3 regions of the Sporosarcina sp. G11-34 genome follow, and region 2 is predicted to be linked to each of the others. Evidence: a T-box and tRNA genes for the amino acid it is inferred to sense, from the RefSeq annotation. Region 2 holds a T-box; the other regions hold tRNA genes.
What was found. The T-box of region 2 lies ahead of KSU66_RS15080 (valine--tRNA ligase). A T-box ahead of a tRNA ligase gene usually reads a tRNA of that ligase, here a tRNA-Val.
Positions count from the first base shown of each region.

Region 1: it encodes a tRNA-Val, which carries the amino acid that the T-box ahead of KSU66_RS15080 (valine--tRNA ligase) is inferred to sense. The anticodon was not compared.
Region 3: it encodes a tRNA-Val, which carries the amino acid that the T-box ahead of KSU66_RS15080 (valine--tRNA ligase) is inferred to sense. The anticodon was not compared.

Region 1 covers NZ_JAHNZW010000001.1:356,441-363,497, reverse strand. The annotation lists gene KSU66_RS01685 (phosphatidylglycerophosphatase A family protein) at 19-573, shown strand; gene KSU66_RS01680 (hypothetical protein) at 1,272-1,832, opposite strand; gene KSU66_RS01675 (hypothetical protein) at 2,950-3,300, shown strand; tRNA gene KSU66_RS01670 (tRNA-Val) at 3,554-3,626, opposite strand; gene KSU66_RS01665 (DNA-3-methyladenine glycosylase family protein) at 3,755-4,609, shown strand; gene KSU66_RS01660 (hypothetical protein) at 4,659-4,805, opposite strand; gene KSU66_RS01655 (Gfo/Idh/MocA family protein) at 5,177-6,115, shown strand; gene KSU66_RS01650 (aldehyde dehydrogenase) at 6,222-7,057, shown strand, end outside.
Region 2 covers NZ_JAHNZW010000010.1:78,676-85,732, reverse strand. The annotation lists gene KSU66_RS15095 (hypothetical protein) at 1-895, opposite strand, end outside; gene KSU66_RS15090 (hypothetical protein) at 909-1,268, opposite strand; partial or broken gene KSU66_RS21455 (prepilin-type N-terminal cleavage/methylation domain-containing protein) at 1,278-1,370, opposite strand; gene KSU66_RS15085 (type IV pilus modification PilV family protein) at 1,386-1,862, opposite strand; gene KSU66_RS15080 (valine--tRNA ligase) at 2,195-4,840, opposite strand; T-box leader at 4,902-5,153, opposite strand; gene KSU66_RS15070 (hypothetical protein) at 5,380-6,102, opposite strand; gene hemL (glutamate-1-semialdehyde 2,1-aminomutase) at 6,465-7,057, opposite strand, start outside.
Region 3 covers NZ_JAHNZW010000006.1:230,327-237,383, forward strand. The annotation lists gene KSU66_RS10705 (Mur ligase family protein) at 1-1,377, opposite strand, end outside; gene KSU66_RS10710 (M42 family metallopeptidase) at 1,472-2,524, opposite strand; gene KSU66_RS10715 (aldehyde dehydrogenase) at 2,562-3,950, opposite strand; gene KSU66_RS10720 (Gfo/Idh/MocA family protein) at 4,023-4,961, opposite strand; gene KSU66_RS10725 (hypothetical protein) at 5,106-5,249, shown strand; tRNA gene KSU66_RS10730 (tRNA-Val) at 5,472-5,544, shown strand; gene KSU66_RS10735 (FAD-dependent monooxygenase) at 6,176-6,964, shown strand; gene KSU66_RS10740 (MOSC domain-containing protein) at 6,998-7,057, opposite strand, start outside.

The DNA.
Region 1 (7,057 bases), on a different contig from region 2:
ATTAGGGGGATGTTAGATATGGTAAGTAAAAAGAAAGTAGTACATTCAAAGACAGTGGAAGACGCTACAAAGGCTGCATTAGCACGTAGAAGGGTTACAATCCAAGACATTGCAGACATTGTTTATGAAATGCAGTTGCCTTATAATCCGGAGTTAGAAATGAGTTATTGCGTTGAATCGGTTAATAGTGTGCTGGAAAAACGGGAGTTGCAGCATGCAATTCTTGTCGGAATTGAACTAGACGAACTTGCGGAGCAAGGAAAATTATCTGCTCCCTTGCAACAAATTGTTGAATCAGACGAAGGATTATTTGGTGTTGATGAAACAATAGCGCTTGGAGCAGTATTCACATATGGCTCGATTGCGGTTACAACATTTGGCTATTTGGATAAAAACAAAATCGGCATTATTAATGAACTAGATACGAAAAAAGGGCGAGGTATCCATACTTTCCTTGATGATTTAGTCGCAAGTATCGCTGCATCAGCAGCCTCGCGTATCGCGCATAAAACGCGTGATAATGAAGAAGCTAGTGGAGAAATAAGTGAGGAAATAACAGAAGACAAACCTTGAGACAAGCATGAAATAGTCAGGTATTATTCGACAGATCAAGATGTCTTGGTTTAGATTAATTAGAAATGATATCTGGAGTAAAGGATGTTACCTTTAAAATACTTGGAGTTTAAATTTAATCACTCATTAAATAATAATTATTTAAAAAGTTTGTTTAATTAGGTTTAACAACCTTAAACTGGGGTATATATTAAGTACAAGGCTAAACAACTAAGAAAGAAAGCTTGTAGACGAGTAACCTACAGTTGACTTTCGATGATGATTTGCACAGCCTTGGCGGAAAATTTGCTTTACTGGCAAAAGAAAATCTCGTCAGGAACCAAGAGTTTAGGTTTCAGGAGGCTCAGTCCGTAAAAGTGAGCCGATCGTGTATCATCTAGCAGTAGGCGGTAAGTTTTTTGTTTTAAGTGCAACTTGAAGGATGGCTGTGGAAGGTGAGATTCACACAAAGTAAGATGTGATCCCCTAGCCGAAATTTGGCTTAAGAAGACAGTCGTACCAGTCAAACTGCATTGACGAGGTTGATAGTTAGTCGTCAGAAAGAACAGTTTGTGAATGTGAAATGAAGAACTAACAAATTTTCCGTGCGAGACCCCATTAGTATTGGGGCAGAAAAAAGCATGATCCTCCGGGATCATGCTTTTTTCGTATTTATATGAGCTTGTAACTCAAGAAATTTACATACAATTAAAGTGGTTTTATAATAAGAAGTTTTTTATATTCCGCAACAATAACAAGCCTATTTCCAACCAGAGCCAGCAATAGAGTAGTGAGAAGCTAAAGATAAATGCCAAAACAGTCATGTTAAACGAAGAGAGAATTGTGGGGCCGAAAACGGGAAAGGCGAATAGATATAATGGGATACACATACCGAGAAATAATAAGGTACCACTCGAAACGATAATTTCTATTCGTCGGTTAAATAAAAGTAATGTCCATCCGAGGAATAGTCCGAGCAATCCTGTTGTGAAGGGGAAAAATATTAACTCGCTTGGTTGTATGATCAATAATAAAAAAGTCGTCAACATATAAATCATTGCGCCCAATCTAAATGAAATGAGTGAGCCTATCAATATAGGAGCTGTTGTAAGAAGGCTTATAAGAAAACTAACCCCTGGAAACATTCCCCCAGCAGATTGTAAAACCGTTGCAATTGCAGCCATTAAAGCTGCGAACATTAACTTATGTGTAGCTGTCCACGTATCGAAAAATTGACGAATATCCTTAGGATGTGAAGGTATTTCTTTAGTGAAATACACCGTAATCGCTCCTTTTCGCTATTTTTCAAGATCTTTAGTCTTTATATGATATGAAGAAAAAAGTAATAGGCTTCCTATTATTATTATTAAGTATTTTGCATTAAAATCTGAATAATATAGATTTGCGTTCCAGGTCGACTGTGCGGAGAGTTATAGTTCGATCTTTCCTTGGCGCTTTCCGTAGGGCCAGCCGAACATGAATTTAAAGGTCGCAAAAAGATGCTCCTGTGGGGTCTCAACTGCCCGCTAATCCCACAGGAGACGCCTCCTTCCACAGTAGACAAATAGTTAGCAGTAAAAAAACCTTGACGTTCATATTTATTATTAAAATAAGTAAATTTAAATTGTTTCACGTAGTAAATATAATAAATAAAAAGTAATTTAAAAATTTATTTAAAAGTAGGTTTAGAATATTGAGGGGTGGGTATATACTAACTACAAGGTGAAACAACTGAAGAATGAAACCAGTAGACGAGTAACCTACGGTGGACTTCCGAAGATGAAATGCACAGCCTTGGCGGAAAATTTGCTTTGCTGGCGGGGTGAAAACTCGTCGGGAACCAAGAGTTAGAGGTTTCGTTAAGAACAAGTAAGAATTTAACAGCAAGCAGTATCGGTAAAGTTTTTTGTTTTAAGTGCAATATGAAGACTGGCTGTACAGGGAGAAAGCTACACTAGAACGATGTGAACCCCTAGCTAGAAGAAAGTTTATTAAAACAGTCAGAGAAGTGGAACGTCACTGACGAGATATTCGTTTTAATCGTCAGCAAGTAAAAGAACATTTTTAAAGCAGCATAGCAGTACGGTAAAGTAGTATTTGAAAAACAAAAATTTTCCGTGTGCAGCCTCCATAACTATTTGGAGGAAGAAAAAAGTATGGTCCGTTATGGATCATACTTTTTTCGTTTTCAATAATAAAACAAGAACCTGAAAACTAGCAAGTTTGATTTTGAAGATAATTTTTTGCCTAATTAGATAGATTAAGTAAATACACAATTCAATATTCACATCGGAAAAGGGCTCGAAAATCGATTTTCTGCATTTTATATATTCGCTTAAACGTAGTAGAGTTAGCTTATGGATAATGTATTAATAAAGAAAAATGGGGGAGATAAAGATGAAAGAAGATTTCAATGTAATCATATCAGATTGCCTTTTGGAAAATATGCAGATATATACGGGAATAAAAAACGAGAATATGGAGGATTTGGGATTTTTAATTCTTACTAGAAATATGGACCCTGTTGTGGATTTTGCGGAGCCATTCATTATTAAGATTTATTTGTTAGAACAAATTGGTTCGGAATTTCATGTTGAAGGGGAGATTAAAACTTTTGAATTTAAAATTTTTGAATCTGCGATGATCTTATTGGAAAGTCTGCCGACAATGAGTGCTCTGGAACTACTCCTGTTAATAAAGGAACTCGAAGAAGATACTCCTGTGGAAAAAAATGTGGTATACCAATAAAAAACTAAGCGTATTCATAAATCGATTGGGTAAATACTTCACGATAACTGAAGGTCGTTTCGAAAAACAACAATTAGTTCAACTAAATTATCACTTGGATTAATTGAAATCGATAACCCTTTAATAACTTTATTTAAATAAGGTGTTGGGTGGGACGATTAATAAATAAACAACAAAAAACACCACCTCCGAAGAGGTGGTGTTTTTACAAGAAAACCGTGTTCCTACAGCGTTCTTGAGGGTCTAAACCCTATGGTCTCGGAGGGGCTCGAACCCCCGACTTCTACCTTGTCGAGGTAGCGCTCTCCCAGCTGAGCTACGAAACCGACATTAAAATGTTTATGTCCTGCTTACTGGACAAACTCTATTATAGCAAACCCACTCAGTAAGTCAACCCTTTTCCGTAATAACTTTATTAGTAGTATAATAACGGCACAAATAGTAAACAGAAAAGGTGAAAGTAATAGAAACTAAAATAATACTTCCATTTAAATATGACTTTGATCGTGCTCTTGAGCGACTTTCTGGTGATCCTTTGAATTCAGTCGATGTCTTGAATCGTTCTATACGTATTCCTATGGAAGAGGGGAATATTGTAAAACTACTGGCAACGGGTACGAATGAGCTTCCTTCATTTATCTTAGACGGGGCACTGGACGAAATGCAAATCGAGAAAGTAAAAACAAACTTCCACTTCAATCAATCTCTCGAAGGAATCAGTTCGCACTTTATGGAAACAGACTTGGCCCCGATATTTAAAGAACATGAAGGTACACCGCTTGTCCGAAGTTTCTCGCTTTATGGAACATTAATAAGAAGTATTATTCACCAACAGCTGAATATGTCGTTTGCGAATACATTGTCGATGCGTTTTGTTGAAACTTTTGGAACCGAAACGGATGGTGTATGGCGATATCCGTCGCCTGAAATAACTGCGGAACTGGACGTTGCTACGTTGCGTGAGATGCAGTTCAGCGCGCGTAAAGCAGAGTATATGATTGGGGTGTCACAAGCGATAGCAAGTGGTGCGCTAGATTTAAATAAGTTCAAGTATCTAGGAGACGATGAAGTAACAGCAGAGTTAACATCGTATCGTGGGATTGGTCCATGGACTGCCCAAGGATTCCTTATGTCTGGCCTAGGACGGCCAAATCTTTTTCCACTTGCGGATATTGGCTTGCAAAATGCACTGAAAACTTTATGGGAAATGGATCAGAAACCGTCAAAAGAAGAAATTGCGGCTCACTTTCCAGATTGGACACCGTATCTGAGCTATGCGGCACTTTATCTTTGGAGAAGTATAGAATAAGAGAACAGCCTGGCCCTACTTGCAATAGGTACAGGCTGGATTGTTAACGTTACGAATACAGTTTATCTTCTTCAATTTCTTCCCCTTCAAAATAGAGGAAATTCTCATTTTCTAGTTCAGCAAATCTCTCCTTGTTAATGCCAAGGGCGAGGTCTCCTTCGAAAATTTCTTCCCACCAAGTTTCTGTAGTTGTCATTATATTTCCTCCTCAATCGCTTGTTGTAGTAAACATGATTTAACCCTAAGTGTTATAATGAAAACCATAATCGGGCAAAAAAGATTTGGAAGGCCTACTTTTTTTAGTAACCATTTAATTTCATTTAGCAGAAGCGTAACTACGGTATAATAGGCAACGCTTAGGCATGTTTGTTTAATCAATAGAGTTATTAACACGAAAGTCTTTACTTGATTATAAAACTGTATATGTTGAGCTAATGAATACGATTTCTAGTTGATTGTAGTGGAAAGCGTCCGCTCGGAACGAAAATCAACGGTTTGTATAGATGCTCATTAATACTTGTCAAAATCATATTTCGGTGTTGATCCCAATAAATAGGAGTGATTCTTTTGACAAAAATTACATTTGCAGTAGTTGGAACCGGAATTGTCGGTGAACGAATTATTAAGCAACTTATGGAGAACAATAACGCTGACATCGTTGTGTTATTTGATGAAAACAGGCAAAGGCTAACTGAAATGGCTGATACATATAATCTTCGCGTGGCATCTTCATATGAAGAAGTGTTATCTCTAAAACCGAACTGGGTATATATCGGTACACCACCAGTGTCTCATGCATCGCTTAGTGAATTAGCGATTCAGGCAGGCTTAAATGTTCTTTGCGAAAAGCCACTCGCACATGATGAAATTGATGGAGAAATCATGGCACAAGTTGCAGAAAAAAGTCAGTGTCAAACCGCGATGCATTTTCCACTCATGTACAGTCCGTCGGCAAGGCATATGTTAGAACTTGTCAATAAGGGAACTGTGGGCGATATCGTTCGTGTCGAACTGAGTACATACTTTCCACATTGGCCACGACTTTGGCAACAGAATCCGTGGATTGGTTCGCGTGAACAAGGTGGATTTACACGGGAAGTTTTCCCGCATTATTTTCAACTTATGTACAGAATGTTCGGGAACATATCGATCCATGAACATAAAACGATTTACCCGGGTGATCAGCTGTTGTCCGAAACAAGCGTCCTTGCAATTGGCGAAACAGAAAATCAGATTCCAGTCCTATTAAATGGACTAACCGGCATTGGACAGCAAGAAGAACTGTCTTACACAGTATATGGAACTGAAGGCGTTTTAAAACTGCGCAATTGGTCCGAACTTAGTGTGGCACTAAAAGACAGTCCTTTCGAGATATTGACTTCCTTTGATTCAGTAAAGAACCTTGTGGAAGAGTGTATTTCATCAGCACGAGGAGAAGAAGCACTTTTAGTACCTTTCTCAGAGGGACTAGTTATCCAAAGGCTTATTGATGAGTTACTCACGTAATATAAAAAGTTGAATCACATGTGAAATTATATAATGGTATAACATTTTGTCTTTTTCTAGGAGTCTAGTAAACAATGTAACGTACAAATAGAATGGAGGAGAGACGATGAATTTCACGAGTAAAGATGTTGAATTAATGATTGCCGCACAGCACGAATTGTATTTCACTGGGGTGACAAAGAGTCCGGAATTTCGTAAGGAAATGCTTATAAAATTACGAGACGCAATTGTTGAAAATGAGGAAGAAATTATTGAGGCGCTACAAAAGGATTTGGGAAAGAGCCCATTTGAATCATACGTAACCGAAATTGGATTTGTTCTATCAAGCATTAAGGAAATGCTTAATAATATAGATGTATGGATGAAGCCTAAGTCTGCAAAGACGCCTGTTCATCTACAACCGGCCAAAAGCTTTGTTGTGCGCGAACCCTACGGATCGGTCCTAATTATAGGCCCATTTAATTATCCATTTCAACTTCTAATGGAGCCACTTGTCGGTGCGATTGTCGGCGGTAATTGTGCAATTGTAAAGCCTTCTAAGGCAGCAATCCACACAGTAAAGATTGTGAATAAAATAATTTCAGAAACTTTTTCTCCTTCATATATTCGGGTTGTTGAAGGGGAACGAGAAGAGACTTCTGCACTCATTCATGCACCTTTTGATTATATATTCTTCACGGGCAGTGTTGCAGTTGGAAAAGTTGTAATGAAGGCCGCTGCAGAAAGATTGACGCCGGTAACGCTTGAACTAGGCGGGAAAAGTCCGACGATAGTGGACCAAACTGCCAATCTCACAAATGCAGCTGAACGGATTGTATGGGGAAAGTTTCTAAACACTGGACAGACCTGCGTTGCACCTGATTACCTACTTGTTCATCATTCAGTGAAGGCTGAATTTATCGACAAAGTAATTGAAACGATTCAGAAGTTTTATGGCGAAAG
Region 2 (7,057 bases):
TAATAATCTCCCCTTCCAAAGCATATAACGGAATACCAAATCCACTGAAACTGTTTAATTGATTTGGATATTTTGATGCCCTAATATAAAAGGAACTATCGAATCCTTGGTCTTTAATTTTTTTTAAGTAACTAGTAGTTAATTCACCGGTATATTCACATGGAGGCATATTTTTCACTGGCAAAACAGGGCATTTACTCAGCACTTTATCCGATAATTGCGGGAAAAAATCAGTAAGTTTCTCGATTTTTGAACCTACAATAGTCTCTACATTCACTGTCTCTTCAGGGTCTAAAAAATTTGGATTTGGTAGCGTAAGCTTACTTGTAAGTAATTTTCCATTTGACGAACCTTTTTTTCCAACTACATGAAGAATTAAGTGGATTTCATCATCATTACTAGCATCAACGTCAAAGCCAAATTTTTCAACTGAATAAATCAAGTCTTTATCAATTTTTATTTCCTTCTTAGTATTTTCAACTTCAGTTAAATAGGTTTGAATCGAATTATTCAATTCATTAGTAAGTTCTTTTTCAAGCTCGTTAATATTACAATTTATCCAAGCTTCAACATCAACTTTACTCTCACAAGTAATATAGATATGATTATTTCCAGGATATTTTTTTACTTCTTCTTCGATTTTCTTCATTTTATTAATTGCTTGTGCATGTAAAGTCCTAAATTCTTTCTTGAGCTCAAATTGAACCTCTTTTGAATATCTTTCTATTCCCATCTCTGCCGCAACCACTGCATGATTATTATTATCTACAGATTTTTCCTGTTGCGCATGACTTAGTGACGTTTTAATAAATACCGTCGAAATGCTTAAAAATAAGACAATCATTAATAAGACGATTACCAGCGTGTACCCACGTTCATCTTGCAACCTACCCATTTTTATTCCCTCCTTAATTGTCTGTTTTAATCCTAGATATTGTAGATTGAATCTCTACTTTTAGATTACTATTATCTGGATCAATAACGATTAGTTTTAGTTCCAAATTATCTTTTTTGGGATACCCTGAAAACTCACTTGTATCAACTTCATAATTGAATTTATTTCCTGTTACACTACCTTCTAGAATCATATTTTCATCGGAATCGCATTTATAAAAATATAACTTCTTGTCCTTTTCATCTAAGTTGTAACACTCTCCCAGACGATGCTTATTTGTAATCGTTGCAATAACTAGGTTCGCTTCCTGCTGTAGTCGAACTTTTTTTGATTCGGAAATATTATATTTAAAACCAATTGATATTGTTGTCATTAGAATAATAAAAACCAGAGAAGATATCAGAAGTGTAGCTAGAAGTTCAACTAGCGTTATTCCATTTTGATTCCTCAAATATTTATTATTGATATCCCACACCTCCAATACTAAAACCTATTTTATTTCCACATACCCGTAAATTTCGCTGCTTAAAATATTTTGTTCCTTTTTTATTATTAAGTGAATTTTATGAAGTGCAGGTGTATTGATGTCTCCATCGAAGTCTGGATTAGTAAAGAAACGTAATTCATATTTGTATCCGTTATCTGCATTTTCTTTAGTAAATTCATAATAGTCTTCTTCATTTTCCTTTTTTGGACCTTCGGGACTTGAATAGTCGATTCCACTAATGGATTCAGTAAACTTAACTAAAGGCGTTTCTTCTGACAGTATCATTTCATTTGATTTAATATCCGCCATTTCCTGCCGTGCGAGATTCATTGTATCAAGCTTTGTATACGTTTTCGCATTAAATAATGTCATCTGCGGGAAAATATTCATGATTCCTACAAAGACTATGCCTAATATGACGAGGGTTGCTAATACCTCGACAAGTGTCAGCCCTTTTTCATTTTGAAGATACTTTTTCACAGCCTACCCCACCTTACTGAACATAGTTTCACGTACAATGGCCTGTCTATAAATAATAACACCATTAATAATAATTCATTATACCTACTAACCTAGCACATTAAAGGTAATATCAAAGTAATATAAACCTATATTACCATACTCGGACAATTTTAAGCAAAGACTATTTTAATAATATTCAATCATACACGACTTTTTATGTATATTGTTTTTAAAAACTCAAAACCAATTTACTATATATTTTAACCTGACCAGACAACCTCACACTAAAACAGATTTCCAAAACAAAAAAATCCCCCATTGCACTAAGCAACAGGGGTCAACCTTCTTAATTAAATCTCTTTCAATTCCTTCATACGCTTCTCAACCGTAGCGTATTTCTCTAGATAATCTTGTTCTTTCGCACGCTCTTCAGCTACTACTGCTTCAGGTGCATTAGATACGAATCGTTCGTTCGCTAATTTACCTTGAACAAGTTTCACTTCGCTTTGCCATTTCTTAAGCTCTTTCGTTAAACGAGCAAGCTCTTCGTCAATGTTTAGTAATCCTTCAAGCGGTAGGAATAATTCTGCGCCTGTGATGATTGCGGACATTGATTTGCCTGGTGCTGAAATATCTTTACCGATTGTTAGTGTTTCTGGATTACAGAAACGATTGATGTACATACGATTTGCTTCTAAGATTCCCGCCGTTGCCTCGTCCCTTGTTGAAATATATAAAGGAACTTCTTTACTCATCGGCGTATTTACTTCTGCACGGATATTTCGAACTGAACGAATAATATCCATTAGCAATTTCATTTCAGATGCGCGCTCTTTATCTGAAAGCGACTCATCTACAACCGGCCATGCAGCAATCGTAATCGATTCGCCTTCATGCGGTAAGTTCTGCCAAATCTCTTCCGTAATGAACGGCATGAACGGGTGAAGTAGACGCATCGTATTATCAAGAACATACGCAAGAACAGAACGCGTCATCTTCTTCGCATCTTCGTCTTCTCCGTACAATGGTAGTTTGGCCATCTCGATGTACCAGTCACAAAGGTCATCCCAGATGAATGAGTACAATGAGCGCCCTACTTCACCGAACTCATATTTCTCGGCTTGATTTGTTACTTGCGCAATCGTTTCATTTAAGCGCGTTAAAATCCATGTATCGGCAACTGATTTCTTACCTGTCAAATCAATTTCATCGAATGTCATGCCGTCCATATTCATTAATGCGAAACGAGAAGCATTCCAGATTTTATTGGCAAAGTTCCACGTCGCCTCTACTCTTTCAATTGAGAAACGGATATCTTGTCCAGGTGCTCCTCCTGTTGAAAGTGTATAACGTAACGCATCCGCCCCATATTTATCGATAACATCCATTGGGTCGACACCGTTGTCGAGTGATTTGGACATTTTGCGTCCCTGTTCATCTCGAACGAGCCCGTGAATTAATACATCTTTAAACGGACGTTCTCCTGTGAATTCGATGCCTTGGAATATCATGCGTGATACCCAGAAGAATATAATATCATATCCTGTAATGAGTGCATCTGTTGGGTAATAGCGTTTGAATTCCTCGTTTTCAGTATCTGGCCAACCCATTGTAGAAAACGGCCATAATGCTGATGAGAACCAAGTATCTAATACGTCTTCATCTTGATTCCAGTTTTCAATATCTGCAGGCGCTTCATGACCAACATGAATTTTGCCTGTTTCATTATGATGCCAAGCCGGAATTCGGTGACCCCACCATAATTGTCGTGAAATACACCAGTCATGGACATTTTCCATCCATCGTAAATAAGTGTTTTCGAAACGACTTGGGACGAAGGTAACTTTGTCTTCGCCTTTTTGAAGGTCGATTGCCTGATCCGCAAGTGGTTGCATTTTAACAAACCACTGTGTTGATAAATAAGGCTCTACAACCGCGCCGCTTCGTTCTGAATGACCAACCGAATGTAGATGCTCTTCAATTTCAAAGAGAACGCCACTTTCCTGTAGGTCTTTAACAATTTCTTTACGGCAATCAAAACGATCCATGCCTTCATATTTTCCAGCAAGATTATTCATAGATCCATCTTCGTTCATCACAAGGATACGTGCTAAATTATGACGATTTCCAATTTCAAAGTCATTTGGATCGTGTGCTGGTGTAATTTTCACTGCACCGCTACCAAATTCCATATCAACATAATCATCTGCAATGATTGGAATTTCACGGCCAATAATCGGTAATGTAATCATTTTTCCGACAAGATGTTTGTAACGTTCATCTTTCGGATGTACCGCAACTGCAGTATCTCCAAGCATTGTTTCAGGACGTGTTGTCGCAATTTCGATGCTGCCAGTTCCATCTGTAAGTGGGTAACGCATATGATAGAATGCACCTTGCACATCTTCGTGAATTACTTCAATATCAGATAAGGCAGTTTTTGTTTTAGGGTCCCAGTTAATAATGTATTCACCGCGGTAAACGAGACCTTTATTATACATTGTAATAAAGACTTCTTGAACAGCTTTTGATAATCCTTTATCTAGCGTAAAACGCTCACGTGTATAATCAAGTCCGAGGCCAAGTTTCCCCCACTGATCACGTATATGTGATGCGTATTCTTCTTTCCAGTTCCATGTTTCTTCTATGAATTTCTCGCGTCCTAAATCATAGCGTGATTTCCCTTCAGTACGTAGGCGTTGTTCAACACGTGCTTGTGTTGCGATTCCCGCATGGTCCATTCCTGGAAGCCAAAGTGCATCATATCCTTGCATGCGCTTCATGCGAATTAAAATATCTTGTAATGTTGTATCCCAAGCATGTCCAAGATGAAGTTTCCCCGTTACGTTTGGTGGTGGAATTACAATCGTATATGGTTCTTTATCACTTTCAGGTTGTGCTTCAAAGTATTTACCTTTAAGCCACCACTCATAACGTCCTTTTTCAATCGACAGCGGATCGTACTTTGTCAGCATCGTTAATTCGTCTTTTGACATAATAAGTTCCTCCCTATTTCCAACTAATTATTTTTTTCCATAAAAAAACTCCATTCGCCTTAAAAAGGACGAAGGAGCTGTTCGCGGTACCACCTTTATTCGTGCACATCAAATAAATGTACACCTCAAAAATTATCTAACGGCTTCAAACCGGTTTTCGCTACTTTAAGTGATGGTTTTCCAATTAGGAATTCATCATGTTCACGAAAACTGCTCACGGGTGACATTCAATGACCTATTTACAGGGCCTTTCAGCATTGGTCCCTTCTCTGTAGAAAACAGTTTCACATACTATCCCGTTCATCGCATCATTATGCAGTTGATTCAATTATAACGGAATAGTGCTATAGACGTCAAGTATATCACGAAAGGATTGTGTTATGAGAAAAGGATATAATCCATATTTATTACCGCCTTGGCTCCGAAGAACAAGATGTTACTGCAAAAACATTATGTTGCCTATTGCAGTTTTTCAGTTAATCAGATTATTAATTATCCCCACAGCGGGAGACTTTTTATTACTTTGTGTTCTTGCCGGATTAGCTTTCGCTTTGCACAGGGACATCATTTGAACGAAACGAAGTTGCCGAATAAGCATCTTCTAGACCCATTAAAAACGCTAACACTTCATCTTTCTCAGTAAAGCTCACAGTCTCTAGTAGGATTTCGGTGGCTTCTTCTTGTTCTAGAACTGGCTCGTTTTCAGTTTTTGATTCCGCTGCTGATTCCGTCTTCAATACTACTTTGGATTCTTTTTCTGGTTCTGATTTTTCTTCGGCTTCAAGATCTGCCTTTGCAGTTAATTTTGCTTCTGCGTGAGCCGATTTTTGCTCTGGACTTTCTTCTTGCACGATAATGACTTGCCTGTATGAACATTCCACATCCCAAATTAAGCCCAGAGCACCTTGTCCGTTCTGTTCACACACAGCATTCGTCGTAACAATATTCAAAGGATCATCCGCTTCTGGCGGTAAATCGATGTTAAATGGAATTGCGTATTCAAAGTATCCAGTTTCTCCTTGAGTATCAACATCATCAATAAATATAACGTCTTCATCTTCGATCCGTTCAGACAGTTCGTTCACTTCACCGTCAAATTCAACATTTACAGCAAGATGATAAATACCAGTTAACCTCACAGAGGCTTCTGTTCTGTCTATTGTAAATCTCGGAGTCACTTTAACTGTTTCTACACCTGTTGGCACGCCAGTAGAGGCCGGGAATTTAAAGTTTTCTTGCATCTGCCATTGGACTGTTTTCATTTAGTATCTCCTCCTATTCCTTCACAAACAATTGTATGCATTAGGGTTACTAGTTAGAAGATGATAGTAACTAAAAAAGGGGTCAATTCGTTCAAACTCAAACGAATTGTCCTCTTTTTTAAATTTAATCGATTAAAGCCCTTTGCTACTACAATGAAATGGTCTATCATCAGTTGATTGAAGTGGAAGGCGGCGTCTCCTGTGGGATTAGCGGGACAGATGAGACCCCGCAGGAGCGTTTTTGCGACGAGGAGACTCAACGCCCGCCCCACGGACAGCGTCCGCCTGGAACGCAAATCTATATTATTTGGGTTTTAACGCTAAATACTTATTATGAAATCGACTCAAGTGTCTATTTTACATTACTTTTTAGAAAGCTTTTCAAATACAGTATTGAATGCTGCCACTGTTTTCGCAATATGTTCCTCAGTATGCGCAGTTGACAAGAACATCCCTTCAAACTGTGAAGGCGGAAGGAAAATACCTTCTTCAGCCATCAAACGATAGTACTCAGCGAAAAATGCTAAGTCAGACGTCTTCGCTTTATCATAATTAATAACCTTTTCATTCGTAAAGAAGAAGCCAATCATTGAACCCGCACGGTTAACAGTGTGAGGAATATTATATTTCTCAGCAGCCGCACAGAAACCAGCCTCAAGTTGATCACCAAGTTTCATAAAGTAATCATATGATTCAGGCGTTAATTTTTTCAGCGTTTCTATACCAGCAGTCATTGCCAAAGGATTACCCGACAACGTACCCGCTTGATAAACAGTACCCGACGGCGCGACGTTACCCATAATCTCACGTGACGCTCCGTAAGCTCCAACAGGCAGTCCCCCGCCAATAACCTTACCAAGACACGTAATATCTGGTTGTACACCAAAATGTCCTTGCGCACAGTTGTAACCGACGCGGAAACCAGTCATAACTTCATCGAAAATCAGAAGTGATC
Region 3 (7,057 bases), on a different contig from region 2:
ATCGAGAATCGCATCAGGTAACTCGTCATACAATTCCACTTGGATACCCGCTTCTTCCATAACTTTTAGAAATACTGCTACTTCTTTATCATGGACGAAGTCTTTCTCCGTTACATGGGAAATACTTCGAGTTGCAATGACCTCATGGAATCCTAATTTGGAAGCCCATTTTGCAATCGTTTCCGCGTTTTCTTTATTCACCGTAACGCCTCGGTCACCGCGAATTGCGTATATTAACTTCAATTTACGATAATCCATTTTTTCCAACGTTCCAAGTGTTACGTCGATGTTTCCACTATTTGCGAAGTGATCATCTATAATTTTAAAATCCTCTTCAAAAATAATTTCAAAACGACGTTCTACACCAACGAACTCAGCTAAGCTTTCTTGAATCGTTTCGACAGACACACCACATAATAATCCAATCCCAATACTTACCATCGAATTATAAACGGAATGGAATCCAGGCGTTGCCAAGTTAATAGTGAATTGCTGTTTTGGAATATGAACCCCATTCACATGTAAGTCTTCTGGAATTTCAACCGTGAAAGTAGCACGCCCTGTTGACAAATCAAGTGACGTACAACGTATATCAGCGTCTTGACGTTCAACACCAATCGTCACAACTTTTGCCTCGGTATGGTCAACAAGCGCCGCCGAATAGTCATCATCCAAGTTCAGGACAGCTATCTGATCTTTGTTCGCTTTGCGAATATGACTTGTTTTAAATTCTAAATAATTTTCAAACGACTCGTGTAAATCAATGTGCTCGCGGCTGATGTTATTCAAAGTGACAATATCAAAATCGACGCTACCAATACGGTTTAGCTCAAGTGCAGATGAAGACACTTCCATTGTTGCATGTGTCACATCTTCATCAACCATTTGTTTGAAAAAGCGGTGAAGATCAAGAGATTCGGGCGTCGTTAAATCCGAAGGTTCCGCATAATCACCGATTTTGACGACAATCGTTCCCATTAACCCTGTTTTATATCCGTGGTTTTCCAATATTGCGTTCGTCATAAACGCAGTAGATGTCTTTCCATTCGTAGCGGTTATTCCAATTATTTTTAACTTTTTTGTCGGATGCCCGTAAAACGCATCCGCTAATGCGGCAAGAGCAATTCGGCTGTCCGCAACACGAATTTGCGGCACTTCTATATCATTTACAAAATTTTCAACAACGAGTGCAACCGCACCCTGTTTTACTGCTTGTCTAGCAAATTCATGACCATCTACTTTAAATCCTTTTACACAAACAAACAGATGACCCGATTCAACTTTACGTGAATCATACGAAAGCCCCGTAATCTCGACTTTTTTATCTTCTTTAATTTCTTCTACTGTTAGCGCATTTATCAATGTATGCATATCCATCGCCGTAACACTCCTCAAAAAAATCATTAATTTATATCATACCTCAAAAGTTCTTTATAGGCTGAAATAAAGTATTTAAACAAAAGCATTATTTTTATTTTATCATATCCGAAGTTACATAAGTGTAAAGCAACTCCGCAGTCGCTTTTAATGACTCAACATGTGTGCGCTCAAGGGCATGTGATGATTCAATTCCCGGCCCAAACAACGCATGTTTCACATCAAAGCCAGCCCGAATCGCCGCAGATGCATCTGACCCGTAATACGGATAAATATCCAACTTAAATGGAATCTTTTCTTTTTTACATAGTCCTACTAAATGTTGTGTCAATTCATAATGATACGGACCACTTGAATCTTTTGCACAAACAGATACCGTATATTCATCGGAAGTTTGTCCATCTCCAATTGCCCCCATATCAACCGCTATATATTCAACCGTTTCTTCAGGAATATTAGAGTTTCCACCATAACCAATTTCTTCATTATTAGAAATGTAAAAATGTGTCGTGTGGGGTAATTCAGTTCCTTTTTCCTTTAGTGAGCGTATCAATTCCAATAATAATGCGGTACTTGCCTTATCATCTAAATGACGGGATTTAACAAATCCATTTTCGAGCGCTTCAAACCGAGGATCAAAAGACACAAAATCCCCAACTTCAATACCAAGTTCCCGCGTATCATCTGAGGTCAATACTTTCTCGTCAATACGGACTTCAATATTCTCCGCACTTCTTTTTGCACTACTCGCATCTTTATATACATGCACTGTTGTTTGGTGCATTAGAATCGTGCCCCGAACATCTTTTCCCGATGCTGTATGTATGTGGCAATATTCCCCTTCAACTGCATCCCAGTTAAACCCACCAATATTCGTAAGTTTCAATCGACCATCACTTTTCACTTCTTTTACCATTGCACCAAGTGTATCCGTATGCGCGGTTAGCAGGCGATGACGAGCATTATTTGTCCCCTTGATCGTTGCAATAATTGCACCTTTATTTGTCTTTATGAAAGGTATAGTAAGCAGTGCTAGTTCCCTTCCTATTAAATCCATCACTTTAGTTGTATAACCTGATGGACTCGGTGTTTCCACTAATCGCTTCAGTAAATCAAGTGTCCATTTTTCATCAAATATTTTTGTCATGTTCTCTTCCCCTTTCCAAGAAAACAAACCGCTTCCATTATCGCAGGAGCGGCTTTATGAATTTTAATTTATTGCCATACGGTGGAAATGCAAGGCGCATTGGTACTTTAGTATCTCTCTTCATTAATGATTTTGCGTGTGTAAACGTATCAAAACTAGCCTTGCCATGATAGGCATTCATGCCTGATGAGCCTACCCCGCCAAATGGCAAATTCGTATTTCCAACATGTGAAATTGTATCATTAATACATCCCCCGCCAAACGGAAAACTTCCTATAAAATAATCTGCGGCTTTTTCGTTTTCAGTAAACATATATGCCGCCAACGGCTTTGAAAACTTGCGTAGCTGGTGAATAACCTCGCCCAAATTATCATACGTAATAATAGGTAGTATAGGCCCAAATATTTCATCTTTCATCGAAAAGCTATTCCACCAAACCCCATCCAACAGCGTCGGTTCAATATACAAATCCTTACGGTTCACATTGCCACCGTAAATAATTTGCGAACGTTCTTCCCTTATTAGATTTACTAAACGATCAAAATGACCTTCATTAATAATCCTTCCATAATCGGAGCTTTTTGACGCATCATCTCCGTAAAATTTATGAATGACTGTAATTACTTCTCGCACAAATTCATCTTGGATGGAATGATGGACAAGAAGATAATCAGGTGCGACACATGTCTGGCCCGTGTTAACGAATTTCCCCCATACAATGCGCTCCGCGGCTTTTTTCAGGTCCGCGGTTTGGTCTACAATTGCTGGACTTTTCCCACCAAGCTCAAGCGTAATTGGCGTAAGCCTTTCGGAAGCCGCCTTCATTACTACTTTCCCTACTTCTATACTCCCGGTGAAAAAGATATAGTCAAATGATGCATGAATAAGAGCCGACGTTTCTTCGCGCTCACCTTCAACGACTCGAATATATTCTGGTGGAAATGTTTCCGTGAGTAATTTTTTAATAATTTGTGCCGTATGAAGTGATGTCTCCGAAGGTTTTACTATTGCACAGTTACCACCTGCAATCGCACCGATAAGCGGTTCCATAACGAGCTGAAAGGGATAGTTAAACGGTCCAATAATAAGCACCGACCCATAAGGCTCCCGTACAACGAAACTCTTCGCTGGCTGTAAATGGACTGGAGTCTTTACCGTTTCTGGCTTCATCCAATTGTCCAAGTTTTTTACCATGTCTGAAATACTTGCAAGGACAAAACCTATTTCGGTGACATACGATTCAAATGAACTTTTTCTTAAGTCACCATAAAGAGCCTTCATAATCGCCTCTTCATTTTCGATGATGGTAGCTCTCAACTTCAAAAGCATTTCTTTACGAAACGCTACACTCCTTGTGTTTCCTTTGTAATAAAACGTTCGCTGGGAAGTAATCATTGTTTCAACATCATTTGCTGTGAAATTCAATACGTTCCCTCCATTCTGTTATTCCCTTAATGATAGATAGAATGTGAATATGATGCAAACGACAGCATCATATTACGCTAAAAGATGATCGATTAATTTCTGAACTTTAAGCCCTTCCGCAAACGGTACTAGCAATGCTTCCTCTTTTTGAGTTGCCAACACGCACTCATCGACAAGCGTTTTTACTGTTTCGAAAGAAGTCAATGTTTCAAAAGGACTGTCTTTTTGGGCTATGCTAAGTTCCGACCAATTGCGCAGTTTTAAAACGCCTCCAGTTCCATATACTGTGTATGAGAGCTCTTCTTTTTGTCCAATGCCCGTGAGCCCATTTAATAATACTGGAATCTGTTTTTCTGTCTTCCCAATTGCAAGGACACCTGTTTCAGCAAGTAACTCATTTTTAGGATAGACGGTTTCATGGTCCGTAATTGAAATTTCACCGAACATTCTGTACATAAGTTGAAAATAATGCGGGAACACCTCCCGTGTAAAGCCGCCTTGCTCACGTGACCCAATCCAAGGGTTTTGTTGCCATAGACGTGGCCAGTGTGGAAAGTATGTACACAGTTCGATACGGACAACGTCGCCAATAACACCTTCTTCCACAAGATGCATCATATGTCTAACAGACGGCTTGTACATTAAAGGAAAATGCATTGCTGTATGAACATCGCTCTCTACAGCTGCTTTCGCCATAACTTCACCATCAAGCGCATCATGTGCAAGCGGTTTCTCACAAAGTACATTTAATCCCGCCGCGATTGCCTTTTCGCTAAGTACCGCATGGGAAACTGGCGGTGTGCCAATATACACCCAGTCCGGCTTCAATGATAATATTTCTTCATAAGAGGATGCCGCAATTAGCCCATATGTATTCGCCATTTCGGAAAGTCGCGTTTTGTTTTCATCGAATAATGCAATAATCGTTGCAGACTCATTGCTTACTAATTGGTTAATAATTCTTTCGCCAACAATTCCTGTCCCTACAATTGCAAATGTAACTTTTTCCATGTAGATCGCCCCTTTTGATAGACTTCTAACTGCTTAAGACATGGATATATGAAGCTTAGTTCTTCCATTCTTTTCACGTTTGTATTATATCACTTTAAGGGTACACAAAGTTCTAACAATATAGATAATCGAGGAGGAAATGCAATGACAACAACTGAAACTTGGTGGGAAACTATTTTCGAAGGCAATCTTGCCCTAGGTATTAATAGAGAACGCTTCGCTGAACTGGAAGAAGAGAATTTCCTCTATTTCACAAGGGACGAAATTGAAGATGAACAGCTCCACTAGTGTAAACTAATAAAAAACGGCTATTCCAATAAATTGAGTGGGATAGCTGTTTTTGATATTGCGATATATGTTTAAATAAAGAATCCTATTAAATTCACCGCGGGCCTGTTTATTTTTGTTCAATTGACTACCAAAAAAGAGTTTGTCGAAAAGGGTTGACTTCTTTTTCAGGCTTGCTATAATAGAACTTGTGCAGTAAACAGATGCACTTCCAAAAATAACGGTTCCGTAGCTCAGCTGGGAGAGCGCCACCTCGACAAGGTGGAAGTCGTAGGTTCGAGCCCTATCGGGACCATTGGGTGCCAAACCCTTAGGAAGACCGTCGGAACGCGGTCTTCTCCAAAACACCATCTCTTCGGAGGTGGTGTTTTTTTATTTTTAACTATGATATCCACCGAACTTAAATGAGCATAGTTTGTAGTAAAATGAAAAGTGACCACTACTTGAAGTAATGGTCACTTTTTTATAAACGCAACTGCAAATATTATTTTATTCGCTACGTTTCAATTCATTTACCAACAGAAGTTATTTCGTCTGCGGTTACACCTATTGCATCGACATCTGGATTCATCTCTGCGATTACGATTACAAAAGTCTCTATTATCACGGTTCGATCGTACTTCCCGACATTCGCAAATCAACTCTACTTGACGTCTCCGTCGTTCATCTTCAAAACACATATATTTTCCCCCCTTCACCACTTTTAAGTCGGCCGGACTTCTTCTTATTATATGGACGGGTTCACAAAGTGATTGGACGAACTATCCCCAGGGCGCAAGTATATATAAGCCGAACTAAAGAATCCTTCTCTCTCCCCCTCGGCGCTAGGGGATTATGTAGAAATCATAAGTTCAACATATATAATGCTACAATAATCACAACATGAAAAATAAAGGGTGTGTCAGGGATGAAAATAGCGATTATTGGTGGTGGAATCCCTCCAGTCTGGAACGGTTACGTATAACAAAAAATGCATCGATATACAAGAAAAAGAAACCTATATAACTGCATATTTTGAAGATGAAAAGCAAGTAACAGCTGATTTATTAATCGCGGCTGATGGCATCCATTCACCGATCAGAAAAAAATTAGTCCCCGATTCCGCGCCAAGATATGCGGGCTATACTTGTTGGAGAGGGATTACAGAAAATAGGAACCGTGTTCACGCGCATACATCAAGCGAGATTTGGTCGACAGATGGACGCTTTGGATATGCGCCTTTAAAAAATGGGGATGTCTATTGGTTTGCATGCGTGAAAGTAAAAGAACGTGATGCTTTTTTCAAACAATTAAAGCGGAACGAACTAGCCAATTTATTTTCAGATTTTCCGGAGTTTGTTCCTTCTTTAATTCGTGACACCAATCAAGAACAAATTCTTCATCATGACATACAGGATATTAAGCCACTTCGTCGATTTGTGTACGGCCGTGTAGTTTTACTTGGCGACGCTGCACACGCGACTACGCCTAATATGGGGCAAGGGGCCGGACAAGCAATTGAAGATGCCCTCGTGCTTGGCAATGCTATTGGAAATATGGAAACTATTGAACACGCGCTAAAACATTATGAAGAACAGCGCGTCGCACGAACTAAAAAAGTAATTTCACTTTCACGTCAGATTGGTTGGGCTGCACAGATTTCATTCCGTCCACTTGCCGCAAACCGCGACTTCTTGTTTCCTTTCATCCCATCTAATTTTTTTTATGGCGGTTAAAGTTTCTATTTGATATCGATTTGAAATAACTTTTTATTCGTTTGGCCCGAAAACTCTTTTACTTAGTTGGGGATGTTCACCTTTCTCAACCCG